Regions from separate parts of the Citrobacter amalonaticus genome, predicted to be linked through region 3. Evidence: predicted binding sites of a transcription regulator. Region 3 holds the regulator's gene; each other region holds the start of a gene.
What was found. The regulator PurR, encoded in region 3, represses purine synthesis genes. The targets are predictions, from matches to a motif close to CANGCAAACGTTTGCNTG.

Region 1: a site for PurR is predicted at 1,071-1,088, ahead of gltS (sodium/glutamate symporter). Genes of this name have one in related genera too.
Region 2: a site for PurR is predicted at 1,354-1,371, ahead of gcvT (glycine cleavage system aminomethyltransferase GcvT). Genes of this name have one in related genera too.
Region 4: a site for PurR is predicted at 1,756-1,773, ahead of cvpA (colicin V production protein). Genes of this name have one in related genera too.

Annotation. Positions count from the first base shown of each region.
Region 1 covers NZ_CP014015.2:1,971,375-1,974,541, forward strand. Annotated here, with positions in the region: gene xanP (xanthine/proton symporter XanP) at 1-1,019, opposite strand, end outside; gene gltS (sodium/glutamate symporter) at 1,249-2,454, shown strand; gene recG (ATP-dependent DNA helicase RecG) at 2,500-3,167, opposite strand, start outside.
Region 2 covers NZ_CP014015.2:1,040,223-1,043,389, reverse strand. Annotated here, with positions in the region: gene ubiI (FAD-dependent 2-octaprenylphenol hydroxylase) at 1-1,011, shown strand, start outside; gene AL479_RS24175 (hypothetical protein) at 1,085-1,168, opposite strand; gene gcvT (glycine cleavage system aminomethyltransferase GcvT) at 1,462-2,556, shown strand; gene gcvH (glycine cleavage system protein GcvH) at 2,582-2,971, shown strand; gene gcvP (aminomethyl-transferring glycine dehydrogenase) at 3,103-3,167, shown strand, end outside.
Region 3 covers NZ_CP014015.2:4,178,646-4,181,812, reverse strand. Annotated here, with positions in the region: gene AL479_RS20330 (MFS transporter) at 1-491, opposite strand, end outside; gene AL479_RS20320 (YnhF family membrane protein) at 660-749, opposite strand; gene purR (HTH-type transcriptional repressor PurR) at 1,043-2,068, shown strand; gene punR (DNA-binding transcriptional activator PunR) at 2,065-2,997, opposite strand; gene punC (purine nucleoside transporter PunC) at 3,109-3,167, shown strand, end outside.
Region 4 covers NZ_CP014015.2:367,443-370,609, forward strand. Annotated here, with positions in the region: gene purF (amidophosphoribosyltransferase) at 1-1,177, opposite strand, end outside; gene cvpA (colicin V production protein) at 1,212-1,700, opposite strand; gene dedD (cell division protein DedD) at 1,948-2,637, opposite strand; gene folC (bifunctional tetrahydrofolate synthase/dihydrofolate synthase) at 2,627-3,167, opposite strand, start outside.

The sequences.
Region 1 (3,167 bases), 2.2 Mb from region 3:
ACCCCGTTATTCTGCCCGAAACAGGAGTTCGGGAAGGTGTTAAAGACCGCAGAGACGAAGGAGTTCAGGCCGTTCGCCAGCACACCGCCCTTCAGACGCTTCATGTACAGCGGGCCAGAAACGGGCTGTTCGGAAACGTCGGACGTTGCAGTGATATCGCCGATGGTTTCCAGCGAGGTAATCATAAACACCAGCATCAACGGTAGCAGAAGGTTCCAGTCAATGCCCAGCCCATAGTACAACGGCGTCGGCACCATGATCAGTTCCTGGGAGGCTGGCGCGTTGTTTTCCGGCAGCATGCCCATAAACCATGCCAGCGCATAGCCCGCCGCCATAGCGATAACCAGTGACGCCACGCGCAGATACGGGTTACGTTGACGGTTGAGCAGAATAATCAGCAACAGTACAACGCCTGCCAGCATCAGATTCTTGGGTGCGCCGAACGTGTTGTCGCTCATCGCGGCATAACCACCGCCGATGGACGTCAGCCCCACCTGAATCAGCGACAGACCGATAATCATCACCACCACGCCCGAGACCAGCGGGGTGATGATACGACGCGCGAGATGCAGGATCCGGGAGAGCACCATCTCCGTGCAACTGGCCAGCATCAGGGTGCCAAACAGCGCCGCCATCATGGTGGGGACGTCTGCGCCGCCGGTTTTCAGTGCGGTGCCGCCCATAATCAGCGGTGCCACGAAGTTAAAACTGGTGCCCTGAATCGATAACAACCCTGAACCCACCGGACCCCACGCTTTAATCTGAATAATGGAGGCCACGCCAGAGGCGAACAGCGACATACTGATAATGTGTTGCGTATCCTGAGCCGGTAACCCCAGCGCCTGACAGATGAGCAGCGCCGGCGTAATGACCGCAACGAACATCGCCAACAGATGCTGACAGGCGGCAAACAGGGTTTGCGGAAGCGGCGGGCGATCTTCAAGACGATAAATCAGTTCGCTGTTTTGAGTCTGCGCAACCGGTTGCGCATTTTCCGACTCGAGGGTGTTAACAGACATCAATGATAATCCCGTGGTGACAAAGCGGGCATTTTATCTGACCAGATGGTAAAAGCAAACGTTTGCGAGTGGGTATTCTTAATATTTAAAATAGATAAAATCACATTTTTATATAACTTTTCCCTCTTTTCTGCTTAAAATCCATGCCGAATTACTACTAAAAGCTAAAAATATCCGCAGGAATAAGACATCGTGCGTAACTGATTCAGACGTACTCAAGGAGCTTTGTATGTTTCAACTCGATACCTTATCAACCCTCGTTGCTGCAACGCTGACGTTGCTGTTGGGACGAAAACTGGTTCATTCAGTCTCCTTCCTCAAGAAATACACGATTCCAGAACCCGTTGCCGGCGGGTTGTTGGTGGCGCTGGCCCTGTTAGTACTGAAAAAGAGCATGGGCTGGGAAGTGAACTTTGATATGACGTTACGCGATCCGCTGATGCTGGCGTTTTTCGCTACCATCGGTTTAAACGCCAACATCGCCAGCCTACGGGCAGGCGGTCGCGTGGTGGGCATTTTCCTGATCGTCGTCGTGGGATTGCTGCTGATGCAAAACGCCATCGGCATTGGGATGGCCAGCCTGCTGGGACTTGATCCGCTGATGGGGCTGATTGCCGGCTCGATCACGCTGTCTGGCGGCCACGGTACTGGCGCCGCCTGGAGCAAGCTGTTTATCGAACGCTACGGCTTTGCTAACGCGACGGAAGTGGCGATGGCGTGCGCGACGTTTGGTTTGATCCTCGGCGGTCTGATTGGCGGGCCTGTTGCGCGTTACCTGGTCAAGCACTCGACGACGCCGGACGGCATGCCTGACGACCTGGCGGTACCCACCGCGTTTGAAAAGCCGGACGTCGGGCGGATGATCACTTCTCTGGTGCTGATCGAAACCATTGCGCTTATCGCTATCTGTTTGACCGTAGGTCGGATTGTTGCGCAACTGTTGGCGGGAACGGTGTTTGAGCTGCCTACGTTTGTCTGCGTGCTGTTTGTCGGCGTGATTGTCAGTAACGGCCTGGCGGCGGTGGGCTTTTATCGCGTCTTTGAGCGCGCGGTGTCCGTTCTCGGGAACGTTAGCCTGTCGCTGTTTCTGGCCATGGCGCTGATGAGCCTGAAGCTGTGGGAACTGGCTTCGCTGGCCCTGCCGATGCTGGCAATCCTGGTGGTGCAGTCCATCTTTATGGCGCTGTACGCGATAGTGGTGACCTGGCGGATGATGGGCAAAAACTACGATGCAGCCGTGCTGGCGGCGGGCCATTGCGGGTTTGGTCTGGGGGCGACGCCGACGGCAATCGCCAACATGCAGGCGATTACCGAGCGGTTCGGACCTTCACATATGGCCTTTCTGGTGGTGCCGATGGTTGGTGCGTTTTTCATTGATATCGTCAACGCGCTGGTAATTAAGCTGTATCTGCTGTTGCCTATTTTTGCGCAATAACGTGAAGATGCGGTGGTGATGAACCACCGCGCTTTTGCATCGCCATCAGGCGTTAGAATAGCGTTCTGTTTCCGGCATCCAGCGCTCGATTAACGCTTTTGCCTCTTGGGGGTAACGTTCATGAATGTGACGTGCGATACGCTGAACTTCCGGAATAATGGCCTGATCGCGCAGTAAATCCGCCACCTTAAATTCTGCATTCCCCGTCTGCCGCGTACCCAGTAATTCACCGGGCCCGCGAATTTCGAGATCTTTTTGCGCAATCACAAAGCCATCGCTGCTGTCGCGTAACACCTGCAGGCGTTTCTGCGCCGTTTTTGATAACGGCGACTTGTAGAGCAGTACGCAGTGCGACGCCACCGCGCCACGCCCGACACGTCCACGTAGCTGGTGTAACTGTGCTAAACCGAGACGTTCCGGGTTTTCGATGATCATCAGACTGGCATTAGGGACATCCACACCGACTTCAATCACCGTGGTGGCGACAAGCAGGTGCAGTTCGCCCTGTTTAAACGCCGCCATCACCGCCTGTTTTTCGGCAGGCTTCATGCGCCCGTGGACCAGGCCGACGTTCAGTTCTGGTAGCGCGAGTTTTAACTCTTCCCACGTGGCTTCTGCGGCCTGCGCTTCTAACAGGTCAGATTCTTCAATCAGCGTACAGACCCAGTAGGCCTGGCGGCTTTCCTGCGTACAGGCGTTGCGCACGCGGTCAA
Region 2 (3,167 bases), 1.8 Mb from region 3:
GGCGTCTGGTCAGACATTGTGGCTCGCCGCGCCAGTTGCTATCACGGGATGGAAGTGTGGGATAAGGACAGCTTTGGCCGTATTGAATTTGATGACCAAAGCATGGGCTACAGCCATCTGGGCCATATCGTGGAGAACGCGGTGATCCATTACGCGCTGTGGCAAAAAGCGCAACAATCCTCCGATATCACGCTGATGGCGCCTGCCGAATTGCAGCAGGTGGCGTGGGGCGAAAACGAAGCCTTCCTGACGCTGAAAGATGGCGCAATGCTCACCGCACGCCTGGTGATTGGTGCCGACGGGGCAAACTCGTGGTTGCGTAATAAAGCAGACATTCCGCTGACCTTCTGGGATTATCGCCATCATGCGCTGGTCGCGACTATTCGCACCGAAGACGCGCACGGTGCGGTTGCCCGTCAGGCGTTTCACGGTGATGGTATTCTGGCATTTTTGCCGCTCAGCGATCCGCATTTGTGCTCCATCGTCTGGTCGCTTGCGCCACAAGAGGCTGAGCGGATGCAGCAGGCCAGCGATGAGCAATTTAATCAGGCGCTGAACATCGCGTTTGATAATCGTCTGGGGCTGTGTCGGGTGGAAAGCGAACGCCAGGTGTTTCCGCTGACAGGACGCTATGCGCGTCAGTTCGCCGCGCATCGTCTGGCGCTGGTGGGCGACGCTGCGCATACCATCCATCCGCTGGCCGGACAGGGCGTAAACCTTGGCTTCATGGATGCCGCAGAACTGGTGGATGAGCTCAAACGTCTGCATCGTCAGGGCAAAGACATCGGTCAGTACCTCTATTTGCGTCGCTATGAGCGCAGCCGTAAGCACAGCGCCGCGATGATGCTCGCGGGCATGCAGGGGTTCCGCGAGCTGTTTGCGGGAACGCATCCGGCGAAAAAACTGCTGCGTGATATGGGACTGAAACTGGCTGACACCCTCCCTGGCGTTAAACCGCAACTTCTCCGTCAGGCAATGGGATTAAACGATCTGCCTGAGTGGCTTCGCTAAGAATTCACCTCTTTTATAGAATTTGAAACCCGTCACATTTCCTTCTCCCGGCGTCTTCGCCGGGAGGCTTCCCTCATTTGAAATAAACTAATTTCACTCTTCTTTTCGCATTATATTTTCTAATGTCGTGATTTTTGCGTAACGCCAGTTTTGACATTTTTTTAGCGTTTAATGTTGATATGTGCGCCTGTTATGAATGAATGCTTATCGTTAATCCGTGTTGATAGGCTTATTAATGGTTTTTTATGCTGATGATGTTTTGGCGATTTTTAGTCATAAGCTAATGTGATGGTTAATTTTGTTTTATGGTTTAGCGTGGGTTTCGGTGGTAAGTTCAGGGGCAAAGAGAACGTTTGCGTCGGAGCCCAGGAGTGACTTCGATGCCGGGTTTCGTGGCGGCAATTTTCGCTGCGAAAGGGTGGTCAGCCCCGCTTATTCAATGAGGACAAGATGGCTCAACAGACGCCTTTGTACGAACAACACACGCTATGCGGCGCGCGCATGGTCGATTTCCACGGCTGGATGATGCCGCTGCATTATGGTTCTCAGCTCGATGAACACCATGCGGTTCGCACCGATGCCGGAATGTTTGATGTGTCGCACATGACCATCGTCGATCTGCGCGGCAGTCGCACTCGGGAGTTCTTGCGTTATCTGCTGGCGAACGATGTGGCAAAGCTCACGAAAACCGGCAAGGCTCTTTATTCCGGTATGCTTAACGCCTCGGGCGGCGTGATAGATGACCTGATTGTCTATTACTTTACCGAAGACTTCTTCCGCCTCGTTGTTAACTCCGCCACTCGCGAAAAAGACCTCTCCTGGATTACCCAACACGCTGAACCTTTTGCCATCGACATTACCGTGCGTGATGACCTGTCGCTGATCGCGGTGCAGGGGCCTAACGCGCAGGCGAAGGCGGCATCCCTGTTTACTGACGAGCAGTGCAAAGCCGTTGAAGGCATGAAACCGTTCTTCGGCGTGCAGGCCGGCGACCTGTTTATCGCCACGACCGGTTATACCGGTGAAGCGGGCTATGAGATTGCGATGCCGAATGAAAAGGCGGCGGATTTCTGGCGTGCGCTGGTGGAAGCGGGCGTGAAACCGTGTGGTCTGGGCGCGCGCGATACGCTGCGTCTGGAAGCGGGTATGAACCTGTATGGTCAGGAGATGGACGAAGGGATCACCCCGCTGGCGGCTAATATGGGCTGGACCATCGCGTGGGAGCCGACAGACCGCGATTTTATCGGCCGTGAAGCGCTGGAACTCCAGCGTGAAAAAGGCCACGAGCAGCTGGTTGGCCTGGTGATGACCGAGAAAGGCGTTCTGCGTAATGAACTGCCGGTACGTTTCACTGACGCCCAGGGTAATCAACTGGAAGGCGTTATCACTAGCGGTACCTTCTCACCGACGCTGGGCTACAGCATTGCGCTGGCGCGCGTACCCGCTGGCATTGGCGAAACGGCCATTGTGCAGATTCGCAACCGCGAAATGCCGGTAAAAGTGACTAAACCTGTTTTTGTGCGTAACGGCAAAGCCGTCGCGTGATTCATCCTTTTCTGGAGATTGATTGATGAGCAACGTACCAGCAGAACTGAAATACAGTAAAGAACACGAATGGCTGCGCAAAGAAGCTGACGGCTCTTACACCGTTGGCATTACCGAACACGCTCAGGAACTGTTGGGCGACATGGTTTTTGTTGACCTGCCGGAAGTCGGCGCGACCGTGAGCGCGGGTGATGACTGCGCAGTTGCCGAATCGGTCAAAGCCGCTTCTGACATCTATGCGCCGATCGGCGGTGAGATCGTGGCCGTTAACGATGCGCTGAGCGACTCCCCGGAACTGGTGAATAGCGAGCCGTACACCGATGGCTGGATCTTCAAAATCAAAGCCAGTGATGAGAGCGAACTGGACTCGCTGCTGGATGCCACTGCGTACGAAGCATTGTTAGAAGACGAGTAAATACGCCTTTGCCGGATGGCGTTGCGCTTATCCGGCCTACAAGGCATGCGTAGGCCCGGTAAGCGTTAGCGCCACCGGGCTCGCAGACAGAGACAATCACGATTCACTGCACGTTTCAGGAACCATCGCCCATGACACAGACGTTAAGCCAGCTTGAAAACAGCGGCGCTTTCATTGAACGCCACATCGGACCGGA
Region 3 (3,167 bases):
GCCATGAACGACATCCGCCAGCCGATGGTTTCACCCAGCCAGGTCGCCGCCGGCACACCGCCGATATTGGCGATGGTCAGCCCCATAAACATAGTGGCAACGGCGCTCGCCTGTTTGTGCTTCGGCACCACGCTTGCCGCCACCACCGAACCCAGGCCAAAGAATGCGCCGTGGTTAAGGCTGGTTAAAATACGTGACAACATCAGCGTGGTGTAATCCGGCGAAATCGCCGAGAGCACGTTACCGAGCGTAAAAATAGCCATCAGAAAAATGAGCGCATTACGGCGTCCGCGATGTGACAGCAACAGCGTCATCAGCGGCGCGCCGACCATCACGCCTACCGCATAAGCGCTAATCAGCATACCTGCCGCAGGGATGGACACATCAACGCCACGCGCGATGACGGGCAGCAGACCCATTGGCGAGAATTCGGTGGTACCGATGCCGAACGCGCCGATGGCCAGCGCCAGTAACGGATAATTAATTTTCATGCAGTGATGACTCCGGCTCTTCGCGACAGGGCGCGATGCTTAACTAAGAGTCAAAAGCATGACATCAATCACAAAAAAAGAGAAGTTAACAAAAATACAAAAGACTTTTGCAGATTCAATAACAATATGACAGGAGGTTCGAGGGAGCAGGAACTCCCCCGAGGGGGATCAGTGCAGTGCCGCCGTCAGGCCGCCCGCAACGATTAAAGCCAGAACAATAAACGTGGTCACTAATGAAAATTTCAGATCGGTGCTCATCAACTTTTCTCCTTTTTATTCCCACACAAAAAGTGATATAGCGCATTTTTACACACTTGAGTGTAAAAATCTCCCACGATTTAGAGTGATATGTGCTTTTAATACTTCCCCTTTTCGTAAAGATCAGACAAAATTCGACGCTTACTTGATTAGCGTACCGGCCATTGACCCCTTCCTGACGTTCCGTGTCGTTTCCCGGCGTGCCGCAGCCCTGATGTTGGGCACAGGATGAGTAAAGGCAAACGTTTACTTAGCGTAATTTAATGTTCAGGTTGGGTCTGGAGTGAGATTTAATGGCAACAATTAAAGATGTAGCGAAGCGCGCAAACGTTTCCACTACAACCGTGTCACACGTAATTAACAAAACGCGTTTCGTCGCTGAAGAAACACGCAATGCAGTGTGGGCGGCAATCAAAGAATTGCACTATTCCCCCAGCGCGGTTGCCCGCAGCCTGAAAGTCAACCATACCAAGTCTATCGGTTTGCTGGCGACGAGCAGCGAAGCCCCCTATTTTGCCGAAATTATTGAAGCGGTTGAGAAGAACTGCTTCCAGAAGGGCTATACCCTGATCCTCGGTAACGTCTGGAACAACCTGGAAAAACAGCGTGCCTATCTGTCCATGATGGCGCAAAAACGCGTTGATGGCCTGCTGGTAATGTGTTCCGAATACCCCGATCCCCTGCTCTCAATGCTGGAAGAATATCGTCATATCCCGATGGTGGTGATGGACTGGGGCGAAGCCAAAGCCGACTTCACCGATACGGTGATTGATAACGCCTTTGAAGGCGGTTATATGGCAGGCCGTTACCTCGTTGAGCGCGGACATCGCGAAATTGGCGTGATCCCAGGACTGATGGAGCGTAACACTGGCGCAGGCCGTCTGGCCGGTTTTATGAAGGCGATGGATGAAGCGCTGATTAAAGTGCCTGAAAACTGGATTGTACAAGGCGACTTCGAGCCGGAATCCGGCTACCGCGCTATGCAGCAAATTCTGTCGCAGGCGCATCGCCCGACGGCGGTCTTCTGTGGCGGCGATATCATGGCGATGGGCGCCCTGTGCGCCGCCGATGAGATGGGTCTGCGCGTCCCGCAGGACGTGTCGCTGATAGGCTACGACAACGTGCGCAACGCCCGTTTCTTTACGCCGGCGTTGACCACTATCCACCAGCCAAAAGATTCGCTGGGTGAGACGGCCTTTAATATGTTGCTGGACCGCATCGTCAATAAACGCGAAGAGTCGCAGTCTATTGAAGTCCACCCGCGCCTGGTGGAGCGCCGCTCCGTTGCGGATGGCCCGTTCCGCGACTACCGTCGTTAAGCCTCTTCTGCGGGAGTCTCATCTGGCTCCCGCAACCACTCTTTGTTCAGCGTTTCACTGTCTCCCAGATAATCCAGCAGCCAGATCAGCGCAGGTGACATATCATTCTGCTGCCAGGTCAGGCAACAGGCCGCATCCGGGAACGGGTTCTCCAGATTTAACACGACCCACTGCCCCTTGTTAAGATACGGCTTGGCGAAATGCGTCGGTACCATGCCGACACAGAGTCCGGCGCTAATACAGGTCGCGGAGGAATCCCAGTCCGGCACCACCACCCGCTTCTGGTTGTCCAGCAGCCAGGTCACGCGCTTCGGCAGAGTGCGGGACGTATCTTCCAGCACCAGCGACGGCCAGTTGCGCAACGTGTCATCGCTTAACGGCCCGCTCATAGCGGCCAGCGGATGCGTACTGGCAACGACGCAACACCAGCTCAGCTTACCCATATCGCGGAACGTGTATCGTCCTCCCACCGGGATCGCCTGGGTTGCCCCGATGGCGAGTTCGACCCGGCCATCTGACAGCGCGTCCCAGACGCCATTAAACACCTCTTGAAAGACCAGTAGCTCCACGTCATCAAAGTGGCGGTAGAAATCGACGATCAATTGCCGCGTGCGTTCCGGTCGCACGATATTGTCCACCGCGATGGGAAGTTGCCCACGCCAGCCGTTGGCGATCTGCTGACACTGCTGGCGCGTGATCTGCATTTTTTTGATGACAGAGCGGCCTTCTTTCAAAAACCAGGCGCCCGCCGGGGTTAACACTACATCACGATGGCGACGTTCAAAAAGCGGGACGGCCAGCCACTCTTCCAGTTGGCGAACCGTGTAGCTGACCGCCGAAGGCACCCGGTGCAACTCCTGGGCCGCAGAACTAAAACTCCCGTTGCGCGCCACGGCATCGACGACTTCCAGCGCATATTCTGACCACATAATCTGCCTACAAAATTTTTGAATGCAATAAACAAATATTACCGTTTCACAAGCCGAAATTCACTCCCTACACTCTGCGCCAGTGTGATTAATCAAAATTAGAGAACAACTATGCAACCAGGAAAAGGGTTTTTAGTCTGGCTGGCAGGGCTCAGCGTGTTGGGTTTTCT
Region 4 (3,167 bases), 1.1 Mb from region 3:
GATAGACCTTTTTCGCCCCGGCTTCACGTGCCATCTCAATAATCTGCTCTGAGGTGGTGCCACGCACAATGGAGTCATCCACCAGCAGGACATTTTTATCACGGAACTCCGCGCGGTTGGCGTTCAGTTTGCGGCGTACAGACTTACGGCGCAGCTGCTGTCCCGGCATGATAAAGGTACGACCGACGTAGCGGTTTTTCACAAACCCCTGACGGTACGGCTTGCCGAGAATACGCGCAATTTCCAGCGCGATATCGCAGGAGGTTTCTGGAATCGGAATGACCACATCAATATCCAGATCTTCCCACTCGCGGGCAATTTTTTCGCCAAGTTTGGTACCCATGTTCACACGGGCGCTGTAGACGGAAATCTTGTCAATGAAGGAATCCGGACGCGCGAAGTAAACATACTCGAACAAGCACGGATTGCTGACCGGGTTTTCGGCACACTGACGGGTGAATAACTGCCCTTTCTCAGTGATATAAACCGCTTCGCCCGACGCAACGTCACGCAGGAATTCAAAGCCCAGGGTATCCAGCGCGACGCTTTCAGACGCTACCATATATTCGGTGCGGCCATCGCCGATATCACGTTTACCCAGCACCAGCGGACGGATACCGTTCGGGTCACGGAAGGCAACCATACCGTGACCGATAATCATCGCCACGCAGGCATACGCGCCGCGGATCTGGCGGTTGGTCGCGGCAATCGCGGCGAAAATGTTGTCTGCTTCCAGCGGGTAGTGGCGGAAGTTATCCAGCTCACTGGCGAAGATATTGAGCAGGATTTCAGAATCTGAGGTGGTATTGATGTGACGGCGCTTCTCTTCAAACAGCTTTTTACGCAGTTCGTGGGCATTGGTCAGGTTGCCATTGTGGGCAAGCGTGATGCCATACGGGGAGTTGACGTAGAAAGGTTGAGCTTCAGAGGCGCTGGAGCTGCCAGCCGTTGGATAACGCACATGACCGATGCCCATGTTGCCCTGCATACGCTGCATGTGGCGAGCTTCAAATACATCACTCACCAGACCGTTTGCTTTACGCAAACGGAAGCAGTTATTTGCATCGATGGTGATAATGCCAGCGGCATCCTGACCACGATGCTGAAGCACTGTTAAGGCGTCATAAATCGACTGGTTAACCGGCATAACACCGGCGATACCGACAATACCGCACATACGTCTTTTTCCTCGTTAAGCTACAACCCAACGCTTATGCTCTGGGCAAGAAACTTGACGAGCTTTGCAGATAGTCAAAGAACCATCTGATGATGAAACTGAACTCCGGGATCAGCTGTGACTTACTCCAGTCTTCACCTTTCGACAGGCCGGTAAAGGTGTCGAGAAAGAACAGAATGGCAGCCACAATCAACACGCCGCGCAGAGCCCCGAAACAGACCCCCAGAACCCGGTCGGTACCTGACAGACCGGTTTTCTCAACCAGTTGCCCTACCACGTAGTTCACAATGGCGCCGACGATCAGCGTCGCGATAAACAGCACCGCGATGGCAATCCCGTTTCGAACCAGTTCGTCTTCAAAGCCCGAAAACCAGACAGACAGGTAAGTGTAGTAATGGCTGGCGACAAAGAAAGCACAACCCCATGTCACCAACGATAACGCTTCACGAACAAAGCCACGGATCAGGCTAACCAGACAGGAAAAACCAATCACCGCGATAATGGCGTAATCAATCCAGACCATATGTGTCCCACGATTTTACGCCCTGTCGTCCTGTTCGGGGCGCATTCTAACAGAAAAAGAAAACGTTTGCGTAGGGATTTCCTTCCCGTGCGTAAATAAAAATGGCGCTGAAAAAAACTTCAACGCCATACCGTTTTATGCCTCTTCGGGCACTGCCGGATGGCGGTAGAAACGCCTTATCCGGCCGACAAACAACAAGATGGGAAGCCTGATAAGACGCCGAGCGCTGTCGTCAGACCACCCTCACTTAGTTCGGGCTGTACCCCATCACCACTCCGCTTAATCCGGAGATTTGCTGTAACTCGCCGAGCGAGCCTTTCAGCTTGTCGCGTGATGCATCCGGCCCCACGAGAATACGGGTTATTTTACCCTGTACTGGCGTTGACGGAGAAGTATATACCCGGAAACCTGCGGCACGAAGTTTACCCACGATCTCATTGACCTTATCGGCATTTTTCAGCGCACCTAACTGCACAACGTAGGCTTTACCCGTCGGCGCCGGTTTCTCTTCTGCCGCCGGTTTTGGCGCAGGAGCGGGAACCGGAGCAGGCGTTGCCTCTACAGGCGGCTGTGGCTTCGGTTGCGGCTTCGGCTTTTCAACCGGTTTTGGTTTGGGCTGTTCTACCGGCGCTGGCGTCGTATCAAGCTCAGGATTATTCGCTGATGCATAGCGTGACGGATCCAACGACGGCGCCGCCGCATCGCCTGCCCGTACCTCTTCCGCCGCCCCTTCTGGCGGCTGGGTCGGCAATGCCTGCGTTGCCGCTGGCATCATATCCGGCTCATCGCGATCGCCCGGTTTCGGGACCAGCGGGATCGCCGCGAATTCATCCTGATAATGTTTTTTCTGCCCGTCGAGCAGCCCGGGCAACACAATGACGCCCAGCGCGACCAGCACAATCGTGCCGACTAAACGATTCTGAAACTTACTCGCCACCGATTCTCCCCGCGTCCATCACTTCCATGACATGTGCAACCGTGTGAAATGAACCACACACCAGTACGGTATCTTCTGGTCTCGCGTCTGCCAGAGCGGCATGCCATGCCAGCGCGACACTGTCATAGACACTGCCTTTACCGAGATGTTCCAGCAGTTGTTCTGCCGTTGCGCCCCGGGGGCCTTCCAGCGGAGCACAATACCAGTCGTCGACCACGCTTTTCAACCAGGCCAACGTTCCCGCAATATCCTTATCATGTAGCATACCGATAACGGCAAGAACGCGCCCCTTTTTCGGCAACATTTTCAGTCGTCCGGTGAGATATTCCGCTGCATGGGGATTATGCGCGACATCAAGGATGACGCGCGGCGACTCGCTCACAATCTGGAAACGTCCCGGAAGAATCGCCCGGGCAATCCCGTCGCGGATCGCCTGTTCACTGACGTTCAGGCCGCTGGCGCGCAGTGCCGCCAGCGCGGTCGCCGCATTGGGTTGCGGAACCTGCGGCAGCGGTAAATCCACCAGAGTG